DNA from 2 places in the Streptomyces sp. NBC_01017 genome. Region 1 is predicted to be linked to the other one. Evidence: riboswitches for the same ligand, from Rfam matches in the RefSeq annotation. Region 1 holds a riboswitch; the other holds the start of a gene.

What was found. Region 1 has a riboswitch for S-adenosylmethionine ahead of thrC (threonine synthase). Riboswitches for the same ligand answer to the same signal wherever they lie in the genome.
Positions count from the first base shown of each region.
Region 2: it holds a riboswitch for S-adenosylmethionine, as region 1 does, so the genes downstream of both, OG331_RS35455 (aminotransferase class V-fold PLP-dependent enzyme) here and thrC (threonine synthase) in region 1, are expected to answer to the same signal.

Region 1 covers NZ_CP108683.1:5,982,094-5,996,731, reverse strand. Annotated here, with positions in the region: gene OG331_RS27570 (cupin domain-containing protein) at 1-129, shown strand, start outside; gene groL (chaperonin GroEL) at 236-1,858, opposite strand; gene OG331_RS27560 (cold-shock protein) at 2,230-2,436, opposite strand; gene OG331_RS27555 (MoaD/ThiS family protein) at 2,887-3,162, opposite strand; gene thrC (threonine synthase) at 3,210-4,496, opposite strand; SAM riboswitch class I at 4,515-4,672, opposite strand; gene OG331_RS27545 (glucosyl-3-phosphoglycerate synthase) at 4,832-5,776, shown strand; gene OG331_RS27540 (trehalose-6-phosphate synthase) at 5,885-7,378, shown strand; gene otsB (trehalose-phosphatase) at 7,753-8,592, opposite strand; gene OG331_RS27530 (DUF3263 domain-containing protein) at 8,787-9,047, opposite strand; gene OG331_RS27525 (ABC transporter substrate-binding protein) at 9,092-10,384, opposite strand; gene OG331_RS27520 (ROK family protein) at 10,483-11,427, shown strand; gene nagA (N-acetylglucosamine-6-phosphate deacetylase) at 11,556-12,662, shown strand; gene OG331_RS27510 (1-phosphofructokinase family hexose kinase) at 12,807-13,736, shown strand; gene OG331_RS27505 (hypothetical protein) at 13,831-14,229, shown strand; gene OG331_RS27500 (CBM35 domain-containing protein) at 14,304-14,638, opposite strand, start outside.
Region 2 covers NZ_CP108683.1:7,719,107-7,733,744, reverse strand. Annotated here, with positions in the region: gene OG331_RS35490 (rhomboid family intramembrane serine protease) at 1-713, shown strand, start outside; gene OG331_RS35485 (Lrp/AsnC ligand binding domain-containing protein) at 756-1,037, shown strand; gene OG331_RS35480 (small secreted hydrophilic protein) at 1,119-1,415, shown strand; gene OG331_RS35475 (ATP-binding protein) at 1,615-3,060, shown strand; gene OG331_RS35470 (response regulator transcription factor) at 3,057-3,719, shown strand; gene OG331_RS35465 (SLC13 family permease) at 3,804-5,207, shown strand; gene OG331_RS35460 (glycerate kinase) at 5,343-6,536, shown strand; gene OG331_RS35455 (aminotransferase class V-fold PLP-dependent enzyme) at 6,491-7,858, opposite strand; SAM riboswitch class IV at 8,003-8,119, opposite strand; gene trpD (anthranilate phosphoribosyltransferase) at 8,205-9,269, opposite strand; gene OG331_RS35445 (cytochrome bc complex cytochrome b subunit) at 9,408-11,045, opposite strand; gene OG331_RS35440 (Rieske 2Fe-2S domain-containing protein) at 11,042-12,091, opposite strand; gene OG331_RS35435 (c-type cytochrome) at 12,088-12,900, opposite strand; gene OG331_RS35430 (heme-copper oxidase subunit III) at 12,981-13,601, opposite strand; gene OG331_RS35425 (hypothetical protein) at 13,747-14,148, shown strand; gene OG331_RS35420 (Ig-like domain-containing protein) at 14,171-14,638, opposite strand, start outside.

The DNA of each region.
Region 1 (14,638 bases):
AACCTTCCGGACGCGCAGTCGCAGCTGGTGGTGACCATGTTCGCGCCGCCCGGCTCCCCGGTTCTGACCGTGGTCGGCGCGGAGGAACTGGCCGAACGCCGGCACCTCCGGGCTGCCCAGCCGGGATGACGATCGCCGAGTGAGGAAACGCCCGAGGGCGGCACCCCCTGTCGTAACAGGAGGTGCCGCCCTCGGTAAGGACGTTGATCAACCGGAGTCGAAACCCCGAGGTCGATCAGAAGTCCATGTCACCGCCCGGCATGCCGCCACCGGCAGGCGCAGCGGACTTCTCCGGCTTGTCGGCGATGACGGCCTCGGTGGTGAGGAACAGCGCGGCGATCGACGCGGCGTTCTGCAGCGCGGAACGCGTCACCTTCGCCGGGTCGATGATGCCCTCGGCGATCATGTCGACGTACTCGCCGGTCGCGGCGTTCAGACCGTGGCCGACCTGAAGGTTGCGCACCTTCTCGACGACGACGCCACCCTCGAGACCACCGTTGACGGCGATCTGCTTGAGCGGGGCCTCGAGCGCGAGCTTCACGGCGTTGGCGCCGGTCGCCTCGTCACCTTCGAGCTCCAGCTTCTCGAACACCTGGGAGGCCTGCAGCAGGGCCACGCCACCACCGGCGACGATGCCCTCCTCGACGGCCGCCTTGGCGTTGCGCACGGCGTCCTCGATGCGGTGCTTGCGCTCCTTGAGCTCCACCTCGGTGGCGGCACCGGCCTTGATGACCGCGACACCGCCGGCGAGCTTCGCCAGGCGCTCCTGCAGCTTCTCGCGGTCGTAGTCCGAGTCGCTGTTCTCGATCTCGGCGCGGATCTGGTTCACCCGGCCGGCGACCTGCTCGGAGGAGCCGGCACCGTCGACGATGGTGGTCTCGTCCTTGGTGATGACGACCTTGCGGGCCTTGCCCAGGAGGTCCAGGGAGGTGTTCTCGAGCTTGAGACCGACCTCCTCGGAGATGACCTCGCCACCGGTGAGGATGGCGATGTCGTTCAGCATCGCCTTGCGGCGGTCACCGAAGCCCGGGGCCTTGACGGCGACGGACTTGAAGGTGCCGCGGATCTTGTTGACGACCAGGGTCGACAGGGCCTCGCCCTCGACGTCCTCGGCGATGATCAGCAGCGGCTTGCCCGACTGCATGACCTTCTCCAGGAGCGGGAGCAGGTCCTTGACGGAGCCGATCTTGGAGTTGGCGATCAGGATGTACGGGTCGTCGAGCGACGCCTCCATCCGCTCCATGTCGGTGGCGAAGTACGCCGAGATGTAGCCCTTGTCGAAGCGCATACCCTCGGTGAGCTCCAGCTCCAGACCGAAGGTCTGGGACTCCTCGACGGTGATGACGCCTTCCTTGCCGACCTTGTCCATCGCCTCGGCGATGAGCTCGCCGATCTGGGTGTCGGCGGCGGAGATGGAGGCCGTGGAGGCGATCTGCTCCTTGGTCTCGACATCCTTCGCCTGCTCAAGCAGGGCGGCGGAGACGGCCTCGACGGCGCGCTCGATACCGCGCTTGAGGGCCATCGGGTTGGCGCCGGCGGCTACGTTGCGAAGGCCTTCCTTGACGAGGGCCTGGGCGAGAACGGTCGCCGTGGTCGTACCGTCACCGGCGACGTCGTCCGTCTTCTTGGCGACTTCCTTGACCAGCTCGGCGCCGATCTTCTCGTACGGGTCCTCGAGCTCGATCTCCTTGGCGATGGAGACACCATCGTTGGTGATCGTGGGGGCGCCCCACTTCTTCTCGAGGACGACGTTGCGGCCCTTGGGGCCGAGCGTCACCTTGACGGCGTCCGCGAGCTGGTTCATGCCGCGCTCGAGGCCGCGCCGCGCCTCCTCGTCGAACGCGATGATCTTGGCCATGTGAAGTGGTCCCTCCAGGACTGGGGGTGATTCCTTCGGACCGCGCCCGCGCCCGCGACGGACGGCTCACATGCCTCGTGGTTCCTTGCCCCACCCGGCCTGCGGGCCTCACCGACCCGGTCCTTCTTTGTCACTCTCACCTTCAGAGTGCTAACGCCAATGATTAGCACTCGGGGTAGGCGAGTGCAAGCGCCTCTCGGGTATCGGGCGGCACGCCCTGCGGTGCGCGAGCAGGGACGGGCGGGGTCGGGGCGGACCCGGGCGGGCCCCGGACAGGAGCCGCGCGGACCCCGGACATGGCGAAGGGCTCGCACCCCAGGAGGTGCGAGCCCTTCGAAGAAGAACGTCGCTGCTTTAAGTCGACGCGTGCTTCAGCCGGTGGCCAGACGGACCATGTCCGCCTGCGGCCCCTTCTGGCCCTGCGAGATCTCGAAATCGACCCGCTGGCCTTCCTCCAGGGTGCGGTAACCGTCCATCTGGATCGCGCTGTAGTGGACGAAAACATCCGCACCACCGTCGACCGCGATGAAGCCGTACCCCTTCTCCGCGTTGAACCACTTGACGGTGCCCTGAGCCATGCCTAACTCCCCTATTACTGGCCCTTGCACAGATCCACACTTCGCGGATCCGGGTCAGACCTCACCCCCCATCGGTCGGGGGCGTGCGCCGGAACGCGTCGACCGCGGCTGAATGTATCTGCCCAACTGCCGTCTGCAACAGGTCAATCGGACGAGAATTCCGGGCACGACCGGTCGGGAATGTGGGGACAATTCCGCTGACTTCAGGTCAAGTCGGACCCGGCATAGCGAACAAAAGCCGCAAAAAACCCGCACACTTTGGCTACTTCTTGTCGGGCTTGCGGCAGAAATCAAGGGCGGCCGACCAGTGGAACGGCGGCACGTTCCCCAACTGTACCTCGCTCAACCACACAGAATTGCCCCCTCCGCTTCTCTCACGGAGGGGGCAATTCGATGAACTCTTGGTTACCGGTGTTACCGAAGGTAATGATCGGTCATTCGGTCAGCCTGTCAGCCACCGGCGACGGCCGGAATGATGGAGACGCCGGCACCGTCGGGAGTCGCGGTCTCCAGACCCTGCTCGAAACGGACGTCGTCGTCATTGACGTACACGTTGACGAACCGACGCAGCTTGCCCTGGTCGTCGAGAACTCGGGCGGCGATCCCGGTGTGGTTCTTCTCCAGGTCGGCGATGACCTCGCCGAGGTTGGCACCTTCGGCGGCGACCTCGGCCTGGCCACCCGTGTAGGTGCGCAGGATGGTGGGGATGCGGACGTTGACGCTCACGTAATGACCTCCGGTCAGGTAAACGGGCCTAAAGGGGCGGGGCTGAGCTATACGAGGCCGGCCTCGCGGAACGAATCCAGGTTGGGACGAATCGTCGCAGTCAGCCCGGTACCGGCCACCGCATCCAACGTCTTCAGCCCGTCGCCGGTGTTGAGCACCACGGTCGTGAGGCTCGGGTCCAGCACACCGCTCTCGATCAGCTTCTTCGTGACACCCACGGTCACTCCGCCGGCGGTCTCCGCGAAGATGCCCTCGGTCCGGGCGAGGATCTTGATCGCGTCGACGACCTGCTCGTCGGTCACGTCCTCCACGAAACCACCCGTGCGGCGGGCGATGTCCAGGACGTACGGACCGTCGGCCGGGTTGCCGATCGCCAGCGACTTGGCGATGGTGTTCGGCTTCTGCGGCCGGACCACGTCGTGGCCCGCCTTGAACGCCGTCGACACCGGCGAGCAGCCCTCGGCCTGCGCGCCGAAGATCTTGTACGGCTTGTCCTCGACGAGCCCGAGCTTGATCAGCTCCTGCAGACCCTTGTCGATCTTCGTGAGCTGCGAGCCGGAGGCGATCGGCACGACCAGCTGGTCCGGCAGCTGCCAGCCGAGCTGCTCGCAGATCTCGTACGCCAGGGTCTTGGAACCCTCGGCGTAGTACGGCCGCAGATTGACGTTGACGAAGCCCCAGCCCTCGCCGGCGGGGTCGCCGATCAGCTCGGAGCAGAAACGGTTCACGTCGTCGTAGTTGCCCTCGATGCCGACGAGCTCGCCGCCGTAGACCGCGGCCATGACGACCTTGCCCTGCTCCAGGTCGTGCGGGATGAACACGCAGGACCTGAAGCCCGCGCGGGCGGCGGCGGCACCCACCGCACCGGCGAGGTTGCCGGTGGAGGAGCAGGAGAGGGTGGTGAAGTTGAAGGCGCGCGCGGCCTCGATGGCCTGGGCGACGACGCGGTCCTTGAAGGAGTGCGTCGGGTTGCCGGAGTCGTCCTTGACGAACAGCTTGCCGGCGTCGACGCCGAGCTCGTTCGCGAGGTTGTCGGCCTGGACGAGCTTGGTCCAGCCGGGGTTGATGTTCGGCTTGGTGGCCACGTCCGCGGGGACGGGCAGCAGGGGGGCGTAACGCCAGATGTTCGCGGGGCCCGCTTCGATCCGCTTGCGGAGCTCCTCGGTGTCGTAGGCCGAGAAGTCGTAAGCGATCTCCAGCGGGCCGAAACACTCCTCGCACGCGAAGACCGGTCCGAGGGGTACCCGGTGACCGCACTCGCGGCAGGACAGCGCCGCGGCGGGACCAAGGTCTACGGTGGATTCGGTGGTGCTTGCAGCAGTCTGCACAGCCATGTGAGGCGAGGCCCTTTCTCCTCATCTTCCTCACGACGCATCTCGCCGTGAGACGGATTTGGCACCTTCCCTAGCCGGGAGCCTCGCGGAGACGATCGACAGTGATCGCCACGAGACCGGCTGGAGGGTTGCCGGGGCTTCATCGGGCCGTTTCCCTCTGCCCCTCTGGATGAGCTGTATTCGGTTGTCAACTATGGGCGACCCCGGACATGCGATGGTCACCCGCGTTGTTCAAGACTGTAACCGAAGGCCAGGACAGTTGAGATAGTCGTCCGAACCGCGAGATGGATCACACGATTACCTGCTGTGATCACGACAGTGAGGAGTCGCCGACTGTGCTGGAAGAAGTCGAGCGCTGGCTGAGCACCCGCTCCTGGTCCGCGACCGATCGCCCGCTCCACCACATACTCGCCGCCAAGCAGCGTTCGGGCCAGTCGGTCTCCGTCGTGCTGCCCGCGCTGAACGAGGAGGAGACGGTCGGCGACATCGTCGCGATCATCCGTCACGACCTCATGCAGCAGGTCCCGCTGGTCGACGAGATCGTCGTCGTCGACTCCGGGTCCACGGACCGCACCTCCCAGGTGGCCGCCGCGGCGGGCGCCACCGTGGTGCACCGGGACGCGATACTCCCGCGCATGCCGGCCGTGCCCGGCAAGGGCGAGGTCCTGTGGCGCTCCCTGCTCGTCACGACCGGGGACATCGTCTGCTTCATCGACGCGGACCTGAAGGAGTTCTCCTCCGACTTCGTCTCCGGAATCGTCGGCCCGCTGCTCACCGACCCCGGGGTCGACCTGGTCAAGGGCATGTACGACCGTCCCCTCGGCGGGGCCGCCGGACAGGGCGGCCGGGTGACCGAGCTGATGGCGCGCCCGCTGCTGAACATGCACTGGCCGCAGCTGGCCGGTTTCGTGCAGCCGCTCGGCGGCGAGTACGCGGCCCGCCGCTCCCTGCTGGAACAGCTCCCGTTCCCCGTCGGGTACGGCGTGGAGCTGGGCATGCTGGTCGACGCCCTGCATCTGGTGGGCCTCGACGCGCTGGCCCAGGTGGACGTGGGCGTCCGCAAGCACCGCCACCAGGACGGACAGGCCCTGGGCCGGATGTCCGCCGCGATCTACCGCACGGCCCAGCTGCGGCTGGCGCGCGGCCACCTCGTCCGGCCGGCGTTGACTCAGTTCGAGCGGGGCGAGGACGGATTCGAGCCGCGCACGTACTCCGTGGACACCGAGGAACGGCCGCCGATGGTGGAGATCGCCGAGTACGCGAAACGGAAGGTCGCATAAGGCCCCGTACCGGGTCATACGCCGGACAGGGCCGCTGATCGTATACGGACCGGCCACTGAGTGGAACCGCACGTTTGAGCGTTTCCGGGCCGGGCTAGGTTGAGGCTTATGGCTTCCACGCAGGGTGCTGCCAAGGTGCTGGTCGCGTCGAATCGCGGCCCGGTCTCGTACGCGGTGCGCGAGGACGGCTCGCTGCACTCCAAGAGGGGCGGTGGCGGACTCGTCTCCGGGCTGTCGGCGATCGGGCCGGACGCCGACGCGCTGTGGGTGTGCTCGGCGCTGTCCGACGGGGACCGGGAGGCGGTGCGGCGCGGCGTCGGCGAGGACGGCGTGCTGATGCTGGACATCCCGGCCGACGTGCACGCGGACGCGTACAACGGCATCGCCAACTCGGTCCTCTGGTTCGTCCACCACATGCTCTACCAGACCCCGCTGGAGCCGGTCTTCGACGCGGAGTTCCGCCGTCAGTGGGAGTCGTACGAGACGTACAACCGCGCCTTCGCGCAGGCGCTGGCGGACCGGGCCGCGCCCGGGGCGGCCGTGCTGGTGCAGGACTACCACCTGTGCCTGGTCCCGGGGATGCTCCGGGAGCTGCGACCCGACATCAAAATCGGGCACTTCTCGCACACGCCGTGGGCGCCGCCGGAGTACTTCTCCATGCTTCCGGACGACATCCGCTCGCGGCTCGTGTGGGGGATGCTGGGCGCCGACCGGCTGGGCTTCCTCACCTGGCGTTGGGCGGCGGCGTTCATGGCCTGCGCCGAGGCCGTGGACCGCGAACGGATCTTCCCGAAGTGGCCGAGCGGCGCCCCGGCCTCCGTCCGGCACACGGCGACCGGGCGTCCCCCGCTGCGGACCACGTGGATCGGCGTGCACGGCCTGGGCGCCGACGCGGAGTTCCTGCGCGCTCGCTCCCACGAGGCCGATGTCGAGGAGCGGCTGGCCGCGCTGCGGGCGGAGATCGGCACAGCGCCGGACGGGACCGCCCGCCGGACCGTCGTCCGCGTCGACCGGACCGAGCTGTCCAAGAACATCGTGCGCGGCCTGCTCGCATACCGGCAGCTGCTCGACGACCACCCCGAGTGGCGCGAGCGGGTGGTCCACGTGGCGTTCGCGTACCCCTCCCGCCAGGACCTGGCGGTGTACCGGGACTACACCGCCGAGGTCCAGCGACTGGCGGACGAAATCAACTCCGCTTACGGCACCCCGACCTGGACCCCGATCGTCCTCCACGTCAAGGACGACTTCGCCCGCTCCCTCGCCGCGTACCGACTGGCGGACGTCGCCCTGGTCAACCCCATCCGCGACGGCATGAACCTCGTCGCCAAGGAGGTGCCGGTCGTCTCCGACGAGGGCTGCGTCCTCGTGCTGTCCCGCGAGGCGGGCGCCTTCGCGGAACTGGGCGAGGACGCGATCCCCGTCAACCCGTACGACGTGATCGGCACGGCACGGGCCCTGCACGAGGCGCTGTCCATGGGGCCGGAGGAGCGCGCGGAACGCTCGAAACGGCTGGCGGCGGGGGGTACGGCGTTGCCGCCGGCTCAGTGGTTCTTGGAGCAGTTGGGTGCGTTGGAGGAGGGGGCCGGCGAGCGGGGCGAGTGAGCGGCGATCGCCGGGGCGGCCTTGCAGGGCGTTTGCCTGGCTCAGGTTGCCGGAGTGGCGGGCGACGACCGTGGGCATCAGCTCGCCTGACGGCGTCCGCTCGAACCAGCCCGCCTCACGGCGACTGTCTGGACCGCACTGCCCGGCGACCACCGGCGACCGCTCGCCAGACGGCGACCGCCTCAACCGCACTGCCCGGCGACCACCGGCGACCGCTCGCCAGACGGCGACCGCCTCAACCGCACTGCCCGGCGACCGCCGGCGACAGCCCGCCGGACGGCGACCGCCTCGACCATCGCGCCTCACGGCGACCGGCTGCTGCAACCCGCCTCACCCCGACCGGCTGCGGCAGCTTGCCTCGGCGGCCCTCTGGATCAGGTCGCCTGCGTGGCGATCGCGTGGAGGAGTCGTACGACGCCCTCCGGGCCGTCGACCACGACGTCCGCCCTCTCCGAGAGTTCGGTGACCTCCTCGCTGCCGCTGCAGACCAGGAGGCCGGGGGTGCCGTCGGAGCGGAGTTTGTCGACGGCTGCGTAGGCGGGGAGGTCGCCCAGGTCGTCGCCGCTGTAGAGGACGGACTCGGCGCCGAGTTCGCGGATGTACTTGCTCAGCGCGACGCCCTTGTCCATGCCGGGCGGGCGGAGTTCGAGGACCATGCGACCCGGTTCGACGATGAGGCCGTTGCGGGTGGCGAGGTCGGTGAGGGGGGCTCGGAGGGCGTCGAAGGCGCCCTGGGGGTCGGGTGCGCGGCGCGTGTGCACGGCCACGGCGTGTCCCTTGTCCTCGATCCAGGTGCCCTGCGCGGTGGATTCGAGGAGACCCGGCAGGGCGGCGCGGACTGCTGCGACGCCGGGGTGGGGGTCGGGGGCGGTGACCTCGCCGCTCACTGCGTCCCAGCGTTCGGCACCGTAGTGGCCCAGCACGACGAGGTGCTCCAGGCCGGGGGTGTCGGCGAAACCGCCGTACTTCACTGCGACCTCGGCCGGGCGGCCGGTGATCACCGCGACTGCGGCCACCTTCGGCGCGAGTGCGGCCAGGGCCGGGATGGCGTCGGGGTGGGCTCGGGCCTTTTCGGGGTCCGGGACGATGGGGGCGAGGGTGCCGTCGAAGTCCAGCGCGATGAGTGAGCGCGCGGGGTGGGTGAGGATGGCGGCCAGGCCGTCGCGGCCGGGCTGGGTGGTGGGGGTCGGGAGGGGATCCTTGTGACTGCCCATGGGGCGACCTTATCGGGGGACGGGTGCTGCACCATCCCGACGGGGTTTCCGGACGCCGGTCCGGGCAAAGCCAGCCCGTCCGGCGTTTGAGGACGGGGCCGTTCAGGCCGAAGCGGGGGTCTGGGGGCGGCAGCCCCCAGGGACGGGGCGGGTAGTTGCGGCGGGGGCGAAAACCCCCACCGCACCGCCGCGCGTCACCGCTCCCCCCGCCGCCCCTCCCGAACCCGCCGCAACCGATTCACCGTCACCGGATCATGAGCCGGCGCCCGCGGATCGTCCAACAGCGCGTTCAGCAGCTGGTAGTAGCGCACCGGCGCCAGCCCCAGCTCCTCACGTATCGCCCGCTCCTTGGCCCCGGCCCCCGAGAACCCCCGCCGCTCCAGCGCAAGGATCGCCCGCTCGCGCTCGGCGAGAACGGCGGCCTCGGGCTGGTCCCGGTCCTGCTCCTGGTCCATGAGCCGCACCGTAGCCCACCCCACTGACAGGAAGCCCCCGCGACCTACTCCGCGCTCTCCGCCCGAGCAGCCCCCGACTGCAGCTGCCCCAGGATCGCCGACGGGCTCCCCCCGGACGCCACCGTCCTGCCGATGCTCTTCTTCACGTCCGCACTCACCGCGGCCCACGACGTCCGCCCCACCGGATAGAGCTCGGAGAGCGGGAGCTGATCGAGGAAGGGCTTGAGGGCGGCGTCCTGGTCGGCCCCGGTCATCACCGTGGACGCGGAGTTCGTGACGGGGAGCAGGTTGTACTCCCGGGAGAAGTCCAGGACGTTCTGCTTGTCGTAGGCGAAGTCGAGGAACTCCCCCACCTGCTCGGCATGACCGTTCTCCTTGAAGGCCATCATCCAGTCGGCCACACCCATGGAGACCTTGGTCGGCCCCTCGAGCCCGGGCATGGGCACCATGCCGAACTTCACGCCCTTCTTCTCGGCCATCTGCATCAGCGAGGGGTGCCCGTTGAGCATGCCGACATCCCCCGCGGCGAAGGCGGAGAACGCGTCGGCCCGGTTGAGCTCCCCGGGCGGGACCGGCCCCGTGAGCCCCTTGCCGACGAGGTTGTTCTTGAGCCAGTTGAAGGTGGAGACGTTCTCGGCGGAGTCGATGCTGTACGTACCGGTCTCCGCGTCGGTGTACCCGCCCCCGCCGCTGAGCAGCCACTGCATGGTCTCGGCCTGCGCCTCCTCGGCACCGAGCGGCAGCGCGTACGGGTACTTCACGCCGTCCGCCTTGAGCGCCTCGGCGTCGGCGGCCAGTTCCTTCCAGGAGGTCGGCGGGGTGAGGCCGGCGTCCTCGAAGAGGGACTTGTTGTAGAAGAGCAGGCGCGTGGAGGAGGCGAACGGGATGCCGTACTGGACGCCGTTCACCTGCCCCGCGTCCGCGAGCTGCGAGACGAAGTCGGCCTGGACGGGGATGGAGAGCAGTTCGTCGGCCTCGTAGAGAAGGCCCTTCGCGGCGTAGTCGGCATACGCGCCGATCTGCGCGATGTCCGGCGCCTCCCCGGCGTCGACCATCTTCTTGACCTTGGAGTCGACGTCGTTCCAGGAGTACACGGTGACGTCGATCCGCACGCCGTCGTGCTGCTCCTCGAAGTCCTTGGCGAGCCTGTCCCAGTACTTCTGGGAACTGTTCGCCGCACTGTCGCCGTAGTCCGCGGCGACCAGCTTCAGCGTCACCTCGTCCGAACCACCGGTCAGCCCACAGCCGCCCAGAACCGCCGACAGGCCCAGCGCGGACACCGCCGCAATCGTTCCCGTACGCCTACGCCGCTGCACGCAAAACCGCCCCACACCCATATTCGAAACTTTCGAAACGTCATACATATTGCCCCCATAAGGTCTACACCACGTAAGTGGACTAGACCTCTCGCGGGTACGCAAGACACACTGTTCCCGTGAGACATGTCATCGCCCTCGATGTGGGCGGCACCGGGATGAAGGCCGCCCTGGCGGCAGCGAGCGGCGAGCTGCTCCATCAGGCCCGCCGCCCGACCGGGCGCGAGCGCGGGCCGGACGCGGTCGTCGAGGGCATCCTCGACTTCGCCGGCGAGCTGCGCGCGTACGGCGAAGAGCGCTTCGGCGAGCCCGCGGCCGCCGCCGGCATCGCCGTCCCCGGCATCGTCGACGAGGAGCAGGGCGTCGCCGCCTACTCGGCCAACCTGGGCTGGCGTGACGTACCCCTGCGGCGGCTGCTCGCCGAACGGCTCGGCGGCGTCCCGGTCGCCCTCGGCCACGACGTGCGCACGGGCGGTCTCGCGGAGGGCCGGATCGGCGCCGGCAAGGGCGCCGACCGTTTCCTGTTCGTGCCGCTCGGCACCGGGATAGCCGGCGCGATCGGCATCGACGGCCGGGTGGAGGCGGGCGCGCACGGCTTCGCGGGCGAGATCGGCCACATCGTCGTACGGCCCGGTGGAGCGCCGTGTCCGTGCGGGCAGCGCGGCTGCCTGGAGCGGTTCGCGTCCGCGGCGGCGGTGAGCGAGGCGTGGTCCGCCGCGTGCGGAGACCCGGAGGCGGACGCGGCGGACTGCGCGAAGGCCGTCGCGTCCGGCGATCCGAACGCCGTACGGGTCTGGCACGAGGCCGTGGACGCCCTGGCCGACGGCCTGGTCACCGCCCTCACCCTGCTGGACCCGCGCACCCTGATCATCGGTGGCGGCCTGGCGGAGGCGGGGGAAACCTTGTTCACACCGCTGAGGGAGGCCGTCCGGCGCCGGGTGACCTTCCAGAAGCTGCCGTCCGTCGTCCCCGCGGCCCTGGGCGACACCGCCGGATGTCTGGGTGCCGGCCTCCTGGCCTGGGATCTCCTCGACCACACCGACCGTACGGAGGTAACCCCCTGATGGCAGCCGACCTAGGGGCGCAGGACAGCGCCGAATTGCGGCTCCGCCGCGGGGCGCGACCAGCCGCGGCGAGCCCGCAGCCCGCAACGAGCCAGGTGCCCGTCGTCCTGTCCGGCGCCAACGTGGTCATGCCTACGGGGACCCGCAAAGAGGGCCAGGTGATCGTCGAGGGCACCCGAATCGTCGGCACGGCCCCAGCGGGCGCCCGAGTGATCGACCTCGCCGGCCACTACGTGGTCCCCGGCTTCGTGGACATCCACAACCACGGTGGCGGTGGAGCCTCGTTCACGTCGGGCACCGCGGACGACGTGATCACCGGCATCCACACCCACCGCCTGCACGGCACCACCACCCTGGTCGCCTCCACGGTCACGGGCGACATGGACTTCCTCACCCGCCGCGCGGGCCTGCTGTCCGAGCTGGCCGAGCAGGGCGACATCGCCGGCATCCACTTCGAGGGCCCCTTCATCTCCCCGTGCCGCAAGGGTGCGCACTCCGAGGAACTGCTGCGCGACCCGGACCCGGCGGACGTGCGCAAGCTGATCGACGCGGCGCGCGGCCACGCGACGATGGTCACACTCGCCACCGAGCTGCCGGGCGGCCTCGACTCGGTTCGGCTGCTCGCCGAGCACGGCGTGATCGCGGCGATCGGGCACACGGACGCGACGTACGAGCAGACGGTGGAGGCGATCGAGGCGGGCGCGACGGTCGCCACGCACCTCTTCAACGCGATGCCGCCGCTGGGCCACCGCGAGCCGGGCCCGATCGCGGCCCTGCTGGAGGACGAGCGGGTGACCGTCGAGCTGATCAACGACGGCACGCATCTGCACCCGGCGGCGCTGGAGCTGGCGTTCCGTCACGCGGGCGCCGACCGGGTCGCGTTCATCACGGACGCGATGGACGCGGCCGGCTTCGGCGACGGCCGCTACATGCTCGGCCCGCTGGAGGTGGAGGTCGCCGACGGTGTGGCACGCCTCGTCGAGGGCGGCTCGATCGCGGGCTCGACCCTCACGCTGGACCGGGCCTTCAAACGGGCGGTGACGATCGACCGGCTGCCGGTCGAGGACGCGGTGGCGGCCCTGTCCGCCAACCCGGCCAAGCTGCTCGGCCGCTACGACCGCATCGGCTCCCTGGAGCCCGGCAAGGACGCCGACCTGGTGGTACTGGACGCCGACTTCGACCTCAAGGGCGTGATGCGCCGGGGCGAATGGGTGGTGGATCCCCAACTGGGGTGATCTGTCCTGCTGTTGAGGGCGGTGGTTGTCCTGCCAGACTGGGACGGCCGCCGCCCTTTTGGCATGATCGGCAGCTGTCGGCAGGAACAACCGGCAGACGGACGGCGCACGCATGCTGAACTCTTCGGGGGAGGTCGAGTACAGGTGATCCTCACTGTCACGCTGAACACCGCTCTCGACATCACCTATCGCGTACGGTCCCTGCGGCCCCACGCCTCCCACCGTGTCTCCGAGGTGACCGAACGCCCCGGCGGCAAGGGCCTGAACGTGGCGCGGGTGCTGGCGGCCCTCGGGCATGAGGTGACGGTCACGGGCTTCGCGGGGGGCGCGACGGGCCGGGTGGTCCAGGACCTGCTCACGGCCACGCCGGCCGTGGTGGACGCGCTGGTCCCGGTGACGGGAGCGACCCGCCGGACGATCGCCGTGGTGGACGAGCTCACCGGCGACACGACCCAGCTCAACGAACCCGGCCCGACGGTCACGCCCGCCGAGTGGTCCGCCTTCCAGGAGGCCTACGAGGACCTCCTCGTCTCGGCCTCCACGGTGGCCCTGTGCGGCAGCCTGCCGCCGGGCGTACCGGTCGGGGCGTACGCCGGCCTGGTCCGGGCCGCGAGGACCGCGGGCGTCCCCGTGCTGCTGGACACCAGCGGCGAGGCCCTGCGCCGGGGCGTCGCCGCCCGCCCGGACATCATCAAGCCCAACGCCGACGAACTGGCCGAACTCACCGGCTCCCACGACCCCTTGCGCGCCACCCAGGACGCCCGCCGCCGGGGCGCCCGCACGGTGGTCGCCTCCCTCGGCAAGTCAGGCCTCCTGGCCCACACCCCCGAGGGCCGCTGGCAAGCCACCCCACCGACCCGCCTCCACGGCAACCCGACCGGCGCCGGCGACGCGGCGGTCGCGGGCCTGCTGTCGGGTTTGGTGGAGAAGCTCCCATGGCCGGACCGCCTGACCCGCGCGACGGCGCTCAGCGCGGCGAGCGTGGTCGCGCCGGTGGCGGGGGAGTTCGACCGGGGGGCTTATGAGGAGTTGCTGGGGCGGGTGGCGGTGACGGGGGAGGTCAGCGCGGCCTGACAAATCCCTCCTGGCATGCCCCTGTCGCCCATATATGATCAAGGGGGACTACGGATCCACCTGACCAGGGATCCACTCCTTATTGGGGGAAGTAATGCACAAAGCAAGGAAGTTCGCGCGGCTCGCTGCCGTCGGCGTGGCCTCGGTGGGCCTTGTCGTCACCATGAACAGCTCGGCGACAGCGGACGCCGGGCCCGCCGCCGCGGCGGACGCCCTGACCATCCGCGCGGCGGGCTGGTCTTGGGGCGGCGGCTCGAACGACGACCGGGACGTCAGCATCCGGGAGAAGCCCAGCACCACCGCACGCAAGGTCGGCACCCTGAAGAAGGGGAAGATCGTCAAGTGCTGGGTGGCCGGCTGCAGCGCGGTGGACGGCGGCAGCTACAAGTGCACCAGCACCTCGCCCACCGAGAAGCGCTGGCATGAGGTGCGGTGGAACGGCAAGAAGGCTTACGCCGCGACGAGCTGCCTCGAGTGGGGCCGCGTCGCTTGATCTGATCGCTGATCCTCTGCAGACGACGGCGGCCGTTCCCAGCACCGAGCCGGGAACGGCCGCCCTCGCATCGATCAGCTCTCGCCCTTGCTGAGATACATCTGGTCGAGGACCGCGTCACACTGGTTGCCGTCGTTGCAGGCAACCTCGATCGTGTTGGTGCCCTTGTTCAGGTTGACGTTGGCCCAGGTGGTCTTCCAGCCCTTTTCCCAGTCACCCTCGGGTGTGTTGCCGAAGTTCTCCATGTTCAGCGGCTGGGTGTTGGCCGTGCCGTTGACGAGCAGCGTCGCGTTGGCGTCCTTTCCGGGGATGCCGTAGCGCACATACAGCCGGTAGCTGCCGGCCTTCTCGAGGCCGTTGACGGACCAGATGACCTTGGCGCCGACCTGGTTGAAGTTCGTGACGTAGA
Region 2 (14,638 bases), 1.7 Mb from region 1:
TGCGGTCCTCGGCGCCGGTGACGTACGGGCTGATCATCCTGTGCTGCCTGGTCTTCCTGATCGGCCCGGCGGCGGGACTCAATGCGGCGTACGGCTCCGGCGACGGGCTGCTCGCCGCTCAGCGGGCCTATTTCCATCGCTGGGGTGTCGTGCCCGCGGAGCTGTTCGAGGGGGCGCCCCGGGCCGTCCTCACCCCCGCGACGGCGCTGTTCGTGCACGGCAGCTGGGTGCACCTGCTCGGCAACATGCTCTTCCTCTACGTCTTCGGCGTGATGACCGAGGAACGGATGGGCCGCCTCCAGTTCACGCTCTTCTATCTGGGCTGCGGCTACCTCGCCCTGCTGGGCTACGCGGCCGCCAACGACGACTCCACCCAGTCCCTGGTCGGCGCGTCCGGGGCGATCTCTGCCGTCCTCGGCGCGTTCCTGTTCCTCTTCCCCCGGGCGCGGGTGACAAGCCTGCTGCCGTTCCTGCTCTTCCTGCCGCTGCGCTTCCCGGCCTGGGTCGTGCTGCCTTTCTGGGTGGCGCTGCAGTGGGTGGCGGCGGGGCGGGCGGACCAGGGGCCGGGGGTGGCGTATCTGGCGCACCTGGTCGGGTTCGGGCTCGGCTTCGGCTTCGCGTGGGCCCGATTCCGCCCTACGACTGCTGTGTCTTCCCGGGGGACAACCCCCGGACCCCCGGCAGAACAACCAGGCCAACTGGACCACGAGTAGGGTGAGAGCCCCAGCAATGGCCTCCGAGGGAGAGAACCAACCGTGATCACCGCGATCGTCCTCATCAAGACCAGCGTGGACCGGATTCCCGAGATCGCGGAGCGGATCGCTTCGCTGGAGAGCGTCACCGAGGTCTTCTCGGTCACCGGTACGTACGACCTGATCGCCATGGTGCGGGTGAAGGAGCACGAGGATCTCGCCGAGGTCATTCCGGGCCGGATCAGCAAGATCCCCGGGGTGGAGGGGACGGACACGCACGTGGCGTTCCGTACGTACTCGCAGCACGACATCGAGGCCGCGTTCGCCATCGGACTGGACAGCTGAGAGCGGCCACGGCCCGATCATGAAGAGTTCTTCATCCTGGGCTCATCCTCGTGGCGGGGCCTAGGCCGCAGGATCGGCCGCATGGTCTTCTCGCACCGGATCGCGGCGCTGGCCGCCGTCGTGGCGATCCCCCTCGGCATCGCCGCGACCAGCTTCGCCCTCACCGACAACCCGGAGTCCCCCAAGGTCCCGGCCAAGGTGGAGCTGGACAGCGGCTCCCCCACCCCGACCCCGTCCCGGCCCTCACCGCCCCCGAGTGACGAGGTCGTCTCGCGGCCCCCGGTGACAGACGGCCCCACGAGCGACGACGATGCCGACGACGGCCCCGACCGGGAGACCGGGGACGACGACCGGGGCGAGCCCGGGGACGACGGCTAGAGGTGTCCCGTCGGGAACGTTCAGGGAGTCGGCGAGTTCAGGGGAGTCGGCGGGTGACGGCACTGCGGCTGAGGTTCTCCCCCGCGGGCGCGTGTGTGCCGGTGAGCGGGCACACGGCGTCCGGTGCCCGGACGGGGCGTGCGCGGTCCCGTCCGGGTCGGCGTGCCGCCTGCTCACCGCCCGGCCCCACGCCGTCGCCATGACCCGGACGACACCCCCCGACCCCGTGCGCCGCCGGATCTCCGCGCGGGTCCGCATCCTGCTCTGGCTGCTGCTCGTCATGGCCGTCGGGCTGGTGTCCGTCGCGACGACCACGCGGTCGATCCTGTTGCGGGACGTCGATCACCGGGTGAACGGGCTGCTCGCACAGGAGGCGGGCGAGTTCGCGAACTTCCAGGAGCGGGGCGTCGACCCCGAGACAGGGCGCCCGTTCACCGACCCGTCCCGGCTGCTGCGCGAGTTTCTGGTACGCCAGTACGCCGATCCGGACGAGGAGCTGATCGGCCTGGTGGTCCGGGCGGGCCGGACCCCGGCACAGTTCATCCAGCCGCGCGACATCCCCGCCGCCGTTCCCCTGCACGAGGACGCCGACGCCCGCCGCCGTATCCTCGACTCGCCCGACGCCACCGGCACCGTGCACCGGGCGTCCGGCGAGATCCGCTGGGCCAAGGTCACGATCGCCCGCGCCGGCGGCGAGGCGGAGGCGGCCTTCGTCGTCGCCTTCCACCCGGGGCGCGAACAGGCCGCCGTGAACGCGGAGTTCCGTATCCTGCTCGCCATCTCCGGGGTCGCCCTGCTCATGATGACCGGCATCGGCTGGGCGGTCTCCGGGCGGATCCTCAAGCCGGTGCGGCTGGTGCGCACCGCGGCGGCGCAGCTCACCGAGCAGGACCTCACCCGCCGTATCCCGGTGCACGGGCGCGACGACATCGCCGCGCTCGCGGAGACCTTCAACGCGATGCTCGACCGGCTGGAGCGCGCCTTCGCCGCCCAGCGCGAGTTCGTCGACGACGCGGGCCACGAGCTGCGCACGCCGATCACCATCGTGCGCGGCCATCTGGAGCTGATGGGCGACGACCCGGCCGAGCGCGAGGAGACGATACGCCTGGTCACCGACGAGCTGGACCGGATGAGCCGCATCGTGGAGGACCTGCTGCTGCTCGCCAAGGCCGAGCGCCCCGACTTCGTCACCGCCGAGCCGGTCCAGCTCGCCGAGCTCACCGCCGACGTCTACGTCAAGGCCCGCACCCTCGGCGAACGGGACTGGCAGCTCGCCGAGGTGGCCGACGTCGAGGCCGAGCTGGACGCGCAGCGGATCACCCAGGCGATGGTCCAGCTCGCCCAGAACGCCGTGCAGCACACCGCGCCCGGGCAGACCGTCCGGATCGGCTCGCGCGCGGACGGGCCGGGCGTCGAGCTGTACGTCGCCGACTCCGGCTGCGGTGTCCAGCCGCAGGACGGCGAGGTGATCTTCGAACGGTTCCGGCGCGGCACGTCCCGCCGCGGCGCCCGCGGCTCCGGAGCCGGGCTCGGCCTGTCGATCGTCCGGGCGATCGCCGAGGCACACGGCGGCCGGGTCCGGCTGCGCGACACCGACGGCGGCGGCGCCACCTTCGTACTGGCACTGGGAGAGGCACACACGTGAACCGCATTCTCATCGTCGAGGACGAGGAAAGGATCGCCTCCTTCGTGCAGAAGGGGCTGCGCTCCAACGGCTTCACCACGACCGTCGTCGGCGACGGCGACGCCGCCCACGAGTACGCGCTGACCGGCAGTTTCGATCTGGTGGTCCTGGACATCGGCCTGCCCGGCCGGGACGGCTTCACGGTGCTGCGCGAGCTGCGCGAGGCCCGGGTGACGGTCCCGGTGATCGTGCTGACCGCGCGGGACTCCGTACGGGACACGGTGGCGGGCCTGGAGGGCGGCGCCGACGACTGGATGACGAAGCCGTTCCGCTTCGAGGAACTGCTCGCGCGGGTGCGGCTGCGGCTGCGTACGGCGGCACGGGCGCCCGAGGTGACGGTGCTGCGGTCGGGTTCGCTGACCCTCGACCTGCGCACCCGTCGGGCGCGGGCCGACGAGCGGACCGTCGACCTGACGGCCCGTGAGTTCGTGCTCCTGGAGCTGTTCCTGAGGCATCCCGGCCAGGTACTGTCCCGCGAGCAGATCCTGTCGCACGTGTGGGGCTACGACTTCGACCCCGGGTCGAACATCGTGGATGTGTACGTGCGGGCACTGCGCAAGAAGCTCGGGGCCGAACGGTTCGAGACGGTGCGCGGCGTGGGGTATCGCCTGTCCACCTGAAGTCCCCTTCGGCCCGCGTGAAGTCTCCTTCATGTACGGCTCATCGACGGCTCACGGCCCAGGTGAACCCTGGATGACGTGACCCTGAACCTCCGACTGGGCGTCGGCCTCTGCGTCGCGTTCTCCCTGTGCGCGCTGCTCGCCGTGCCCGGCAACTTCGCCGGACTCGGCGCCGACGCCCGGCTCACCCTCGCCGTGTTCGCCCTGGCGACCTGCGCCTGGATCGCCACCCCGGTCGACGACACGTACATCGCGCTGGGCGCCGGACTAGCGCTCACGGTGACCGGGGTGATCAGCAGCGACACGCTCTTCGGCACCCTCGGCGACTCGACGGTGTGGCTGCTGATCTGCGCCTTCGTGCTGGCGGCCGCGGTGACCCGGACGGGGCTCGCGGGACGGGCGGCGGCGTTCCTGGTCGGCGGGGCGCGGACCGTGCGGCAGCTCGTGCACCTGACCACGGCCGCCCTGGTCGTCACGGCGTTCGCGGTACCGGCCACGTCCGGCCGGGCCGCCCTCGCACTGCCGGTGTTCCTCGCGCTCGCCAAAGCTCTGGCCGACCGGCGCCGGCTGGTCGTGATGCTGGCGCTGCTGTTTCCGACCGTGATCCTGCTGTCGGCGGTGGCGACCCTGATCGGCGCGGGCGCGCACCTGATCACCGTCTCGGTGCTGTGGCAGGCCACCGGCGACCGGATCGGCTTCACCGAGTGGCTGCTGCTCGGCCTGCCGCTGGCCGTGGCGTCGTCCCACCTGGCCGCCGAAGCCGTACTCCTGACGACGACTCGGCGCGCGGACCGCAAGGGCCCCGTGCGCATCACTCCCGAGCAGATCCAGGAGCACAGCGACGAGCCGGTCACCGGCCCCTGGTCGCAGGCCGAGAAGCGGTGCGCGCTGCTGCTCGGCACGGTCGTGGTGCTGTGGTGCAGCGAGCCGCTGCACCGGGTGCCGCCTGCGGTCGTCGCGCTGATCGGCGCGGTGGTGGCGGCCTCGCCGGCCCTCGGCACGGTGCACCTGAAGGACGCGCTGAAGACGGTCCCCTGGTCACTGCTGTTGTTCATGGCGGCGACGATGGCGATGGGCGTCGCGCTGGCCGATTCCGGGGCGGCGGAGTGGCTGGTGGCCGAGCTGCCCACGGGAGTCAGCCCGCTGCTGTTCCTGGCCGTGGTGATCGCGATCAGCACGGCGGCCCACCTGGTTCTTCAGTCCCGCTCGGCCCGTTCGTCGGTGCTGGTGCCGCTGGTGGTCGCGGCGGCGGTGGGGGCTGGGGTGAATCCGGTCGCCGCCGCGCTCGCGTCCACCGCCGCGGCGGGCTACTGCCACACGCTCCCGGCTTCTGCCAAGCCGGTCACGCTCTTCTCCGACCTTCCCGGGACCCCTACCTACACGCCGCGCGACCTGTTGCGTCTGTCCGCCGTCCTGGCGCCGCTGACGGCCGCGCTCGTCCTGCTGTTCGCCGTGGCGGTGTGGCCGCTGCTGGGCGTTCCACTGTGAGTCGCCGCGTCATGCCGTCGGTTGTCTGCGGCGACGTCGTGGCTGGTCACGCAGTTCCCCGCGCCCCTAAGGGCGTTGCCCTCGGGGCGTTGCCGCAGTGCAGCGGCCTCATCCGACCTGCTTAGGAGACCTCTGATGCTGACCCGAGTAGTCGTAGCCCCCAGTGGCTTCAAGGAGTCCCTGTCCGCCCAGGCCGCCGCCGATGCCATCGCGGACGGTGTCCGACGGGTCCTGCCGGATGTCGTGATCGACCTGATCCCGCTGGTGGACGGCGGCGAGGGCACCGCCACCGCGCTGGCCGCCGCGACCGGCGGACGGCTCGTCGCCCTGCCGGCCACGGGCCCGGTGGGCGAACCGCTCGGCACGCACTTCGCCCTGCTCGGCTCGCGGGACACGGCGCTCGTCGAGATGGCCGCGGTGGCCGGGCTGTCCCTCGTCCCGCGCGCCCTGCGCGACCCGGGCGCCACGACGACCTACGGCGTCGGCGAGCTGGTCCGCGCCGCGCTCGACACCGGCGTACGGCGCATCCTGGTCGGCTGCGGCGACTCGGGTACGTCCGACGGGGGCGCCGGCGCGCTCCAGGCCCTCGGCGCCCGACTGCTGGACGTCGACGGCTTCGAACTCCCGCGTGGTGGCCGTGAGTTGACGCGGCTGGCCCGGATCGACCCGTCCGGCCTGGACCCGCGCCTGCGGGACGTCGAGCTGCTGGTCGCCTGCAACCCGTACAACGTGCTGTGCGGCGAGCGCGGCGTGGCCCGCGTCTTCGGCCCGCAGAAGGGGGCGACGCCCGCGCAGGTCGAGCATCTGTCGGCCGGCCTGGAGAACTGGGCGGACGTCCTCACCCGCGACCTGGGGGCCGTGGGCACCGACCTGCACCACGGCCTCGGCACCGGAGCGTCCGGCGGTCTGGGCGCGGGCCTCGCAGCCCTCGGCGCCCGGCTGCTCCCCCGCTTCGACGTGCTCCTCGACCACCTCGACCTCGACGCCCGCCTCGCCCGCGCCGACCTGGTCGTGACCGCGGAGGGCGCCCTGGACCACCAGACCCCTCGTGGCAAGGTCCCGGCCGAGGTGGCCCGCCGGGCCAAGCTGTACGGCCGCCCGGTGCTGGCGCTGGCGGGCACGCTCGGCGAGGGTGCGCACGACGTGCCGGGCGTGGACGCGTTCAGCGGCATCCTGCCGGCCCCGATGGCCCTGGCGGAGGCCCTGGTGCGGGCCTCGGAACTCCTCACGGACGCCACCGAGCGCGCCCTGCGGATGATCCTGCTCGGCGCCCGGCTACCGGCTCACGCGGAGGTGTCCGGGACGCAACGGCCGTCCTCCGTGCGGTAGTTCCACCGGGCGCCGTCCGTCACGAGCTCCCGCACGGCGTTCACGAACCGCTCGACGTGCTCGTCCGGCGTTCCGGCCCCGAAGCTCACCCGGATCGCGTTCAGGGACTTCTCGCCGGGCGCCGCGTCCGGGGCCCCGCACTCGCCCTGCGTCTGCGGGTCGCTGCCCAGCAGGGTGCGCACCAGGGGGTGGGCGCAGAACAGCCCGTCGCGCACCCCGATGCCGTACTCGGCGGAGAGGGCGGCGGCGAAGTGGGAGCTGTTCCAGCCCTCGACGACGAAGGAGATGACGCCGACGCGCGGGGCGTCGTCACCGAAGAGGGAGAGGATCCGGACCTCGGGGACCTCGGCGAGGCCCGCGCGGACCTTCTCGATCAGATACTGCTCACGGGCGACGAGCGAGTCGAAGCCCGCCTCCGTCAGAGCCTTGCAGGCGGAGGCGATGGAGTAGGCCCCGATGACGTTCGGGGAGCCGGCCTCGTGGCGGGCGGCGCTCTCGTGCCACTCCACGTCGACGCCCCCGTCCCCACGCTGCGACACCTTCCGCGAGGCACCGCCGCCCGCGAGGTACGGCTCCGCCGCGCGCAGCCAGTCGGAGCGGCCGGCCAGGACACCGGAGCCGAACGGGGCGTACAGCTTGTGGCCGGAGAAGGCGACCCAGTCGACGTCCAGGTCCCGCACGCTCACCGGGTGGTGCGGGGCCAGCTGGGCGGCGTCGAGCACGATGCGGGCGCCGTGCGCGTGGGCGGCGGCCGCGAGCTCCCTTACGGGCCACAGCTCACCCGTGACGTTCGAGGCTCCGGTGACGCAGACCAGGGCCGGGCCGTAAGGGTCGCGGTCGGCGAGGGCGCGTTCCAGGGTCTCGACGGCCTGGCGGGGGGTGCGGGGCGCGTTGAGGTAGGTGACGCGGGCGTCGCGCCAGGGCAGCAGGGAGGCGTGGTGCTCGGTCTCGAAGACGAAGACCTGGCAGTCGGCCGGCAGGGCGGCGGCGAGGAGGTTCAGCGAGTCGGTGGTGGACCGGGTGAAGATCAGCTGGTCGTCGGGGCGGCAGTCGAGGAACTCGGTGACGGTCCTGCGGGCGTTCTCGAACAGGTCGGTGGAGAGCTGGGAGAGGTAGCCGGCCCCGCGGTGGACGCTGCCGTAGTACGGCGCGTAGGCGGCGACGTCGTCCCAGACGCGCTGGAGGGCGGGGGCGCTGGCGGCGTAGTCGAGCGCGGCGTAGGTGACCTCGCCACCGGTGACGAGCGGAACGGTGACATCACGGCCCAGAACGGGCAGAGAGGCACAAACGGACTGGTCGGCGGCAGCGGTGGAGACAGACATGGCGAACTCCCGTGAGGGGCATGCCGGCTGAGGGGCATGCGAGAAAGAGAAAAGGGTCTGCGGAGGCGGGGCTCTGCGGCCCTATCGCATTCGCTTGCTCACGGAAGGCTCCCTCGAACGACCAGGACCCCTGGTTTCGAGAGGGGCCCGCGCTTGCCGCAGACCTCGCTGCCTACGGCCTGGTCTTCACCCGGGGCACCCCGCCACGGACGGAGGGTTGCCGGACAGTCGGCCGGGGCCTCATGACTGTCACTCATGACCTGGTCCAATATCCTGCCACACGATCTTCAGCCCGCAAGGCGCAGTCCGGATCCTGGACTGCGCCTTGCGTCACATCGCGTGGTACTCAGGCGTTGCTGGCCGCCACCCACCGGTCCAGCGTCCGCTTCGCCGCGCCCGAGTCGATCGACTCCGCCGCCTTCGCCATCCCGGCGCGGATCTGCTCGGTGAGCGGGGCGTCGGTCGGGTTCAGCGCCACCAGGGCGGCGGCCGCGTTGAGCAGTACGGCGTCCCGTACGGGACCCGTCTCCCCGTTCAGCATGCGCAGCGCCACATCGGCGTTGTACGAGGCGTCCGCGCCCCGCAGCGCCTCCACCGGAACCAGCTCGATGCCGACGTCACGCGGGTCGAAGGCCTCCTCGGTCACCTTGCCGTCGCGCACGACCCAGACCCGGGAGGTGGCCGTGGTGGTGAGCTCGTCGAGGCCGTCGTCGCCGCGGAACACCAGCGAGGAGTTGCCGCGCTCGGCGAAGACGCCCGCGACGATCGGTGCCATGCGCGGGTCCGCCACGCCGACCGCCTGGGCCTTCACCTTCGCCGGGTTCGTCAGCGGACCGAGCACGTTGAAGGTCGTCCGGATGCCCAACTGGCCACGGGCCGCCGCCACATGCCGCAGCGCGGGATGGAACTTCACCGCGAAGCAGAAGGTGATCCCGGCCTCCTCGGCGACCGCGGCCACCCGCCCGACCGGCAGTTCCAGATTGACGCCGAGCTTCTCCAGCACGTCCGAGGCACCCGACGCCGACGACGCCGCCCGGTTGCCGTGCTTGACGACCTTCGCGCCCGTACCGGCGATGACGATCGCCGACATCGTGGAGATGTTGACGGTTTTCGCGCCGTCGCCGCCCGTGCCGACGATGTCGACGGTCTGCCCCGGCACCTCGATCACGTTCGCGTGCGCGTACATCGTCCGCACGAGCCCGGTGATCTCCTCCACCGTCTCGCCCTTGGCGCGCAGTGCCACGACGAACCCGGCGATCTGCGCGTCCGTCGCCTCGCCGCGCATGATCAGGTCCATCGCCCACGCGGTGTCGTCGGCAGCCAGGTCCTGACCGTTCAGCAGGCCGTTCAGCAGCAGGGGCCAGGAGCGGGCCGCCGCGGTGTCGCCTCCGGCGGGGGTCACAGCGCTCATAAGCCGCTCCAGGGTCAGGTGTCCCGCACTGCGGGACATGAGTCTCAACGAGGTCCACCCTATCCAGCCCGGGGCACGGCGAAGGGCCCCGTCCGTACAACGGACGGGGCCCTCAACCGTGGCGTGGCGGTCGCAGCGTCAGTGGTGGCCGTGGCCGCTCGTGATCTCCTTGTACTCGTCGACGGTCGGCTTGGGGATCTGGCCGTCCTCGCCGAAGTACGACTTGCTGAGCTTGGCGCGCAGCTTCTCGGAGCCCTTCACCTTGCGCTCGACGCCGTTCTCGTCGACCGTCGGGCCGATCTCGAGCGGCTGGTACTGCTCGTGCGCGGTGAGGGTGTGCAGCGCGTCCTGGCTGAGCGGCTCGTGCACCTCGATGAACTCACCGTGCGGCAGGCGCTTGATGATGCCCGACTCGCGGCCGTGCAGCACCTTGTCCTTGTCCCGGCGCTGCAGGCCGAGGCAGATCCGCTTGGTGACGATGAACGCGAGGACCGGTCCGACGAAGAAGCCGATCCGGACGAACCAGGTGACCGCGTTGATCGACAGGTGGAAGTGGGTGGCCCACAGGTCGTTGCCACCGCCGACCAGGCCGATCATGTACACCGTGACCCAGGCGACGCCGAACGCGGTACGCGTCGGGGCGTTGCGCGGACGGTCCAGGATGTGGTGCTCGCGCTTGTCGCCGGTGACCCAGGACTCGATGAACGGGTAGAGCGCGATCGCCATCAGCACCAGGCCGAAGAGCACCAGCGGGATGAACACACCCAGCACGAGCGTGTGACCCCAGAAGTTGACCTCCCAGCCCGGCATGTACCGGACCAGCCCCTCGGCGAAGCCCATGTACCAGTCGGGCTGGGCGCCGGTGGACACCATGTCCGGACGGTACGGACCGATGGCCCAGATCGGGTTGATCTGCGCGACCGCCGCGATGACCGCGATGACACCGAAGACCAGGAAGAAGAAGCCTCCGGCCTTGGCCATGTAGACCGGCAGCAGCGGCATGCCGACGACGTTCTTGTTGCTCTTTCCGGGGCCCGCGAACTGCGTGTGCTTGTGGTAGAAGACCAGGATCAGGTGGCCGACCACCAGACCGAGCATGATGCCCGGCAGCAGCAGGATGTGGATCGAGTAGAAGCGGGCCACGAAGTCGGTGCCCGGGAACTCGCCGCCGAAGAGGAAGAACGAGATGTACGTGCCGACGATCGGCATGGACAGGATCGCGCCCTCGGTGAAACGGACACCGGTGCCGGAGAGCAGGTCGTCGGGGAGCGAGTAGCCGGTGAAACCGGTGAACATGCCCAGGACGAACAGCAGGAAGCCGAACAGCCAGTTGATCTCACGCGGCTTGCGGTACGCGCCCGTGAAGAACACGCGCATCATGTGCACGAACATGCCGGCGAGGAAGATCAGCGCGGCCCAGTGGTGGATCTGCCGGATGAGCAGACCACCGCGCACGTCGAAGGAGATCTCCAGCGTGGAGCTGAACGCCTGGCTCATCAGCTGTCCCTGGAGCGGGACGTAGCTGCCGTGGTACTCCACCTCAGCCATCGAGGGCTGGAAGAACAGCGTCAGATACACACCCGTGAGGATGATGATGATGAAGCTGTAGAGGCAGACCTCACCCAACATGAACGACCAGTGGTCGGGGAAGATCTTGCGCATGTTGGCCTTGGCGAGGGAGTAGATCCCCAGCCGGCCGTCGGCCCAGTCGGCGACGCGCTCGCCGGCCGGTGCCTTCCCGCGCGAGCGGGACTCGGTGGTCTCTGTCGTGCTCATCCGCGCTCCCAGAATGCAGGACCGACGGGCTCTTCGAAGTCGCCGAGCGCCTCGAGGTAGCCCTCGTCGTTCACGCCGATGCGCAGCTGCGGCAGGGCGTGACCGGCGGGGCCGAAGATCACCCGGGCACCGTCGGAGAGGTCGAAGGTGGACTGGTGGCAGGGGCAGAGCACGTGGTGTGTCTGCTGCTCGTACAGGGAGATCGGGCAACCGACGTGGGTGCAGATCTTCGAGTACGCGACGATGCCCTCGTGCGACCACTCGAGCTCGCGCTTGTCCTTGATGTCGGCCGGCTGGATCCGGACGATCATCAGGGCGGCCTTGGCGATCTCGTTCTGGAAGTCGTGGTCGTGCTCCTCCAGGCCCTCCGGCTTGGCGAAGGTGAGGGAGCCGACCGCGACGTCCGAGGGACGCAGCGGCTCGTCGGTGTTCATGTTGACGAGCAGCTTCCCCTTGGACCACAGCGTGTGGCGCAGCTTGGTCCCGGGCAGCGGGCCGAGGTCGCGCAGCAGCACGACGCCGGAGAGCGGGAACAGGGCCAGCGCTCCGAACATCGTGTTGCGGATCAGCTTGCGGCGACCCAGCGCGGACTCCTTGGCGCCCTGCTTGAAGTCGGCCATGACCTTGGCCTTGACCTCGGGCTCCGCGGCGATCGGGTGGCGCTCGTCGGCGACCTCCACGTCGGACATCAGGGTGCGGGCCCAGTGGACCGCGCCCGCGCCGATGCAGAACAGCGCCGCACCGAGGGTCAGACCCAGCGCGAAGTTCAGCGCGTTGAGGTGACCGATCGGGAAGACGAAGATCGACTTGTCGTGCGGGATCGCGACGTACGAGGCGATGAAGCCGACGGTGGCGAGCATCGACACCGTGAACAGCAGGGCCACCGCGCGCTCGGACCGCCGGGCGGCCCGCTCGTCGACGTCCTGGATCCGGTGCTCGTGGGGCGGCAGGCCGGGGTCGGCGAAGGGGTTCTTCTCGTCCGCCACCGCGACGTGGGCGTCCTGCTCAGCGGGCAGGTTCTCTTCTGGAATGTCTTGGCTACTCATGACTTCTTGGCCTTTGCGGTCCGAGCGGCGACCCAGACGGCGACCGCGATCAGTGCACCGAGCCCGAAGATCCAGGCGAAGAGGCCCTCACTGACCGGCCCGAGGCCGCCCAGCTCCAGACCACCCGGGTTGACCGTCTCGTCGCTGTTGACCGCGTGCAGGTACGCGATGATGTCCTTCTTGTTCTGCTCCGACAGCGTGGTGTCGGGGAACGACGGCATGTTCTGCGGGCCGGTCAGCATGGCCTCGTAGATGTGCTTCGGGTCGACACCCTCGAGGCTGGGTGCGTACTTGCCCTTCGTCAGCGCGCCGCCCTTGCCGGTGAAATTGTGGCACTGGGCGCAGTTGTTGCGGAAGAGCTCGCCGCCCTTGCCGATGTCCGCGCCCTCGGAGCTGTACTGCTCCTCGGTCGGGACGGTCGGACCGGCGCCCAGCGAGGCGATGTACGCCGCGAGCTGGTCGATCTCGGCCTGCGAGTAGATGTTCTTCTTCGCCGGGACCTGGGCGCCCTGCGAGGTGGCGGCCGGCATACGGCCCGTCGAAACCTGGAAATCGACGGAGGCGGCGCCGACACCCACCAGGCTCGGACCGTCGGAGGTGCCCTGACCGCCCGTTCCGTGGCAGCTGGCGCAGCCGACGGCGTAGAGCTTCTTGCCCTCTTCGATGGTGAGGGACTGGGCGGTTTCCTCGGCCTGTGCCTTGCCCGCGGGCGCGAACACGGCGTACACCCCTCCCGTGCACGCCAGCGCGAGGAGTAGGACGACGACCGCCGCCAGCGGATGGCGTCGTCGTGCGGAGAGCTTTTTCACGGATTACCCCGGTGTCAGGATCTTCTGCGTCGATGCTTCTGTCAGGTGCGTTCGTGGAACGCGCGCGGGATCGGGCCCGGCTACTTGATCATGTAGATCGTGGCGAAAAGGCCGATCCAGACGACATCGACGAAGTGCCAGTAGTAGGACACGACGATCGCGGCGGTCGCCTGCTCGTGCGTGAACCTCTTGGCCGCGTAGGTGCGGCCGAGGACCAGCAGGAAGGCGATCAGACCGCCCGTCACGTGCAGGCCGTGGAAGCCGGTGGTCAGGTAGAAGACCGAGCCGTACGGGTCGGACGAGAGCGAGAGGCCCTCGTGCTTGACCAGCTCGGTGTACTCGTACACCTGACCGCCGACGAAGATCGCACCCATGATGAAGGTGACGATGAACCAGCCCCGGAGCTTCTTCACGTCACCGCGCTCGGCGGCGAAGACGCCGAGCTGGCAGGTGAGGGAGGAAAGCACCAGGATCGTGGTGTTCGTCGCCGAGAACGGGAAGTTCAGGGCGTCGGCCTTCTCATGCCAGAAGTCCGGACCGGTCACCGATCGCAGGGTGAAGTACATCGCGAAGAGGGCCGCGAAGAACATCAGCTCGGAACTCAACCAGATGATGGTTCCGACGCTGGTGAGGTTCGGTCGGTTGACCGACGGGTGCGCGTGACCCTTGTCTACTGTCGTTGCTGTCGCCACGACCGACATTATGTCGGTCGCTTATCCCGCCCTCACTCCGGGGGGTGCCGTTCGGAGTGTCTTCACCGTTCGTACCGGTGTTGACGTGGTGTTCAAGGGAGTAGCATCCGGCCCAACGGGCCTGTCCTTACGACGCTGACGTCACGGAGGAACAATGCAGCCGACCGCCACGGTGCTGGTCTACAGCGACGACTCCAACACCCGCGAGCAGGTGAGGCTCGCCACCGGGCGCCGGCCTGCTCCGGACGTGCCGGTGGTGCAGTTCCTGGAGTGCGCGACGCCGGAGGCGGTGGTGCGTGAGCTGGACAAGGGGGGCATCGACGTCTGCGTGCTGGACGGTGAGGCCGTGCCCATGGGGGGCATGGGGGTCTGCCGGCAGATCAAGGACGAGGTGTTCAACTGCCCGCCGGTGCTGTTGCTGATCGGGCGCCCGCAGGATGCGTGGCTGGCCACGTGGAGTCGGGCCGAGGCGGCTGTGACGCTGCCTGTGGAGCCGGTGGAGTTCGCGGGGGCGCTGGCTTCCCTGTTGCGCACGCTGAGGCTTCAGAGCGCGTAAGGGAGCCTGCCGGGCCGGCGGTTCAGACGCTCTGCGGCCTCAGCCTTGCCCGTTCCGACGGGCTGGGGCCGTCCGGGGTGCCGCCCACCAGCGCGCTGCCGTTGCGCCAGTTGTTCCACTCCAGGTTCCAGTCGCCGAAGCCGTTGCCGAACGGTTCCATGGTGTTGCCGTACGAGTTGATGACCTTGACGATGTCGCCCTCGCGGACGTTGTCGAAGAACCACTCGGCGTTGGCGGTGCTCATGCCGGTGCAGCCGTGGCTGACGTTGGCGGAGCCCTGGGAGCCGACCGACCAGGGGGCGGCGTGGACGTATTCGCCGCTCCAGGTCACCCTGGTGGCGTAGTAGACCGGTAGGTCGTAGGACTCCGCGGAGCCTTCGGCTATGCCGATGCTCGTGCCGCGCATGCGTACGAAGTACTCCTTGCCCAGTACGACCTTGACGCCGTTGCGGGTCTCGAAGCCGGGCTTGCCGGTCGTGACCGGTACGGA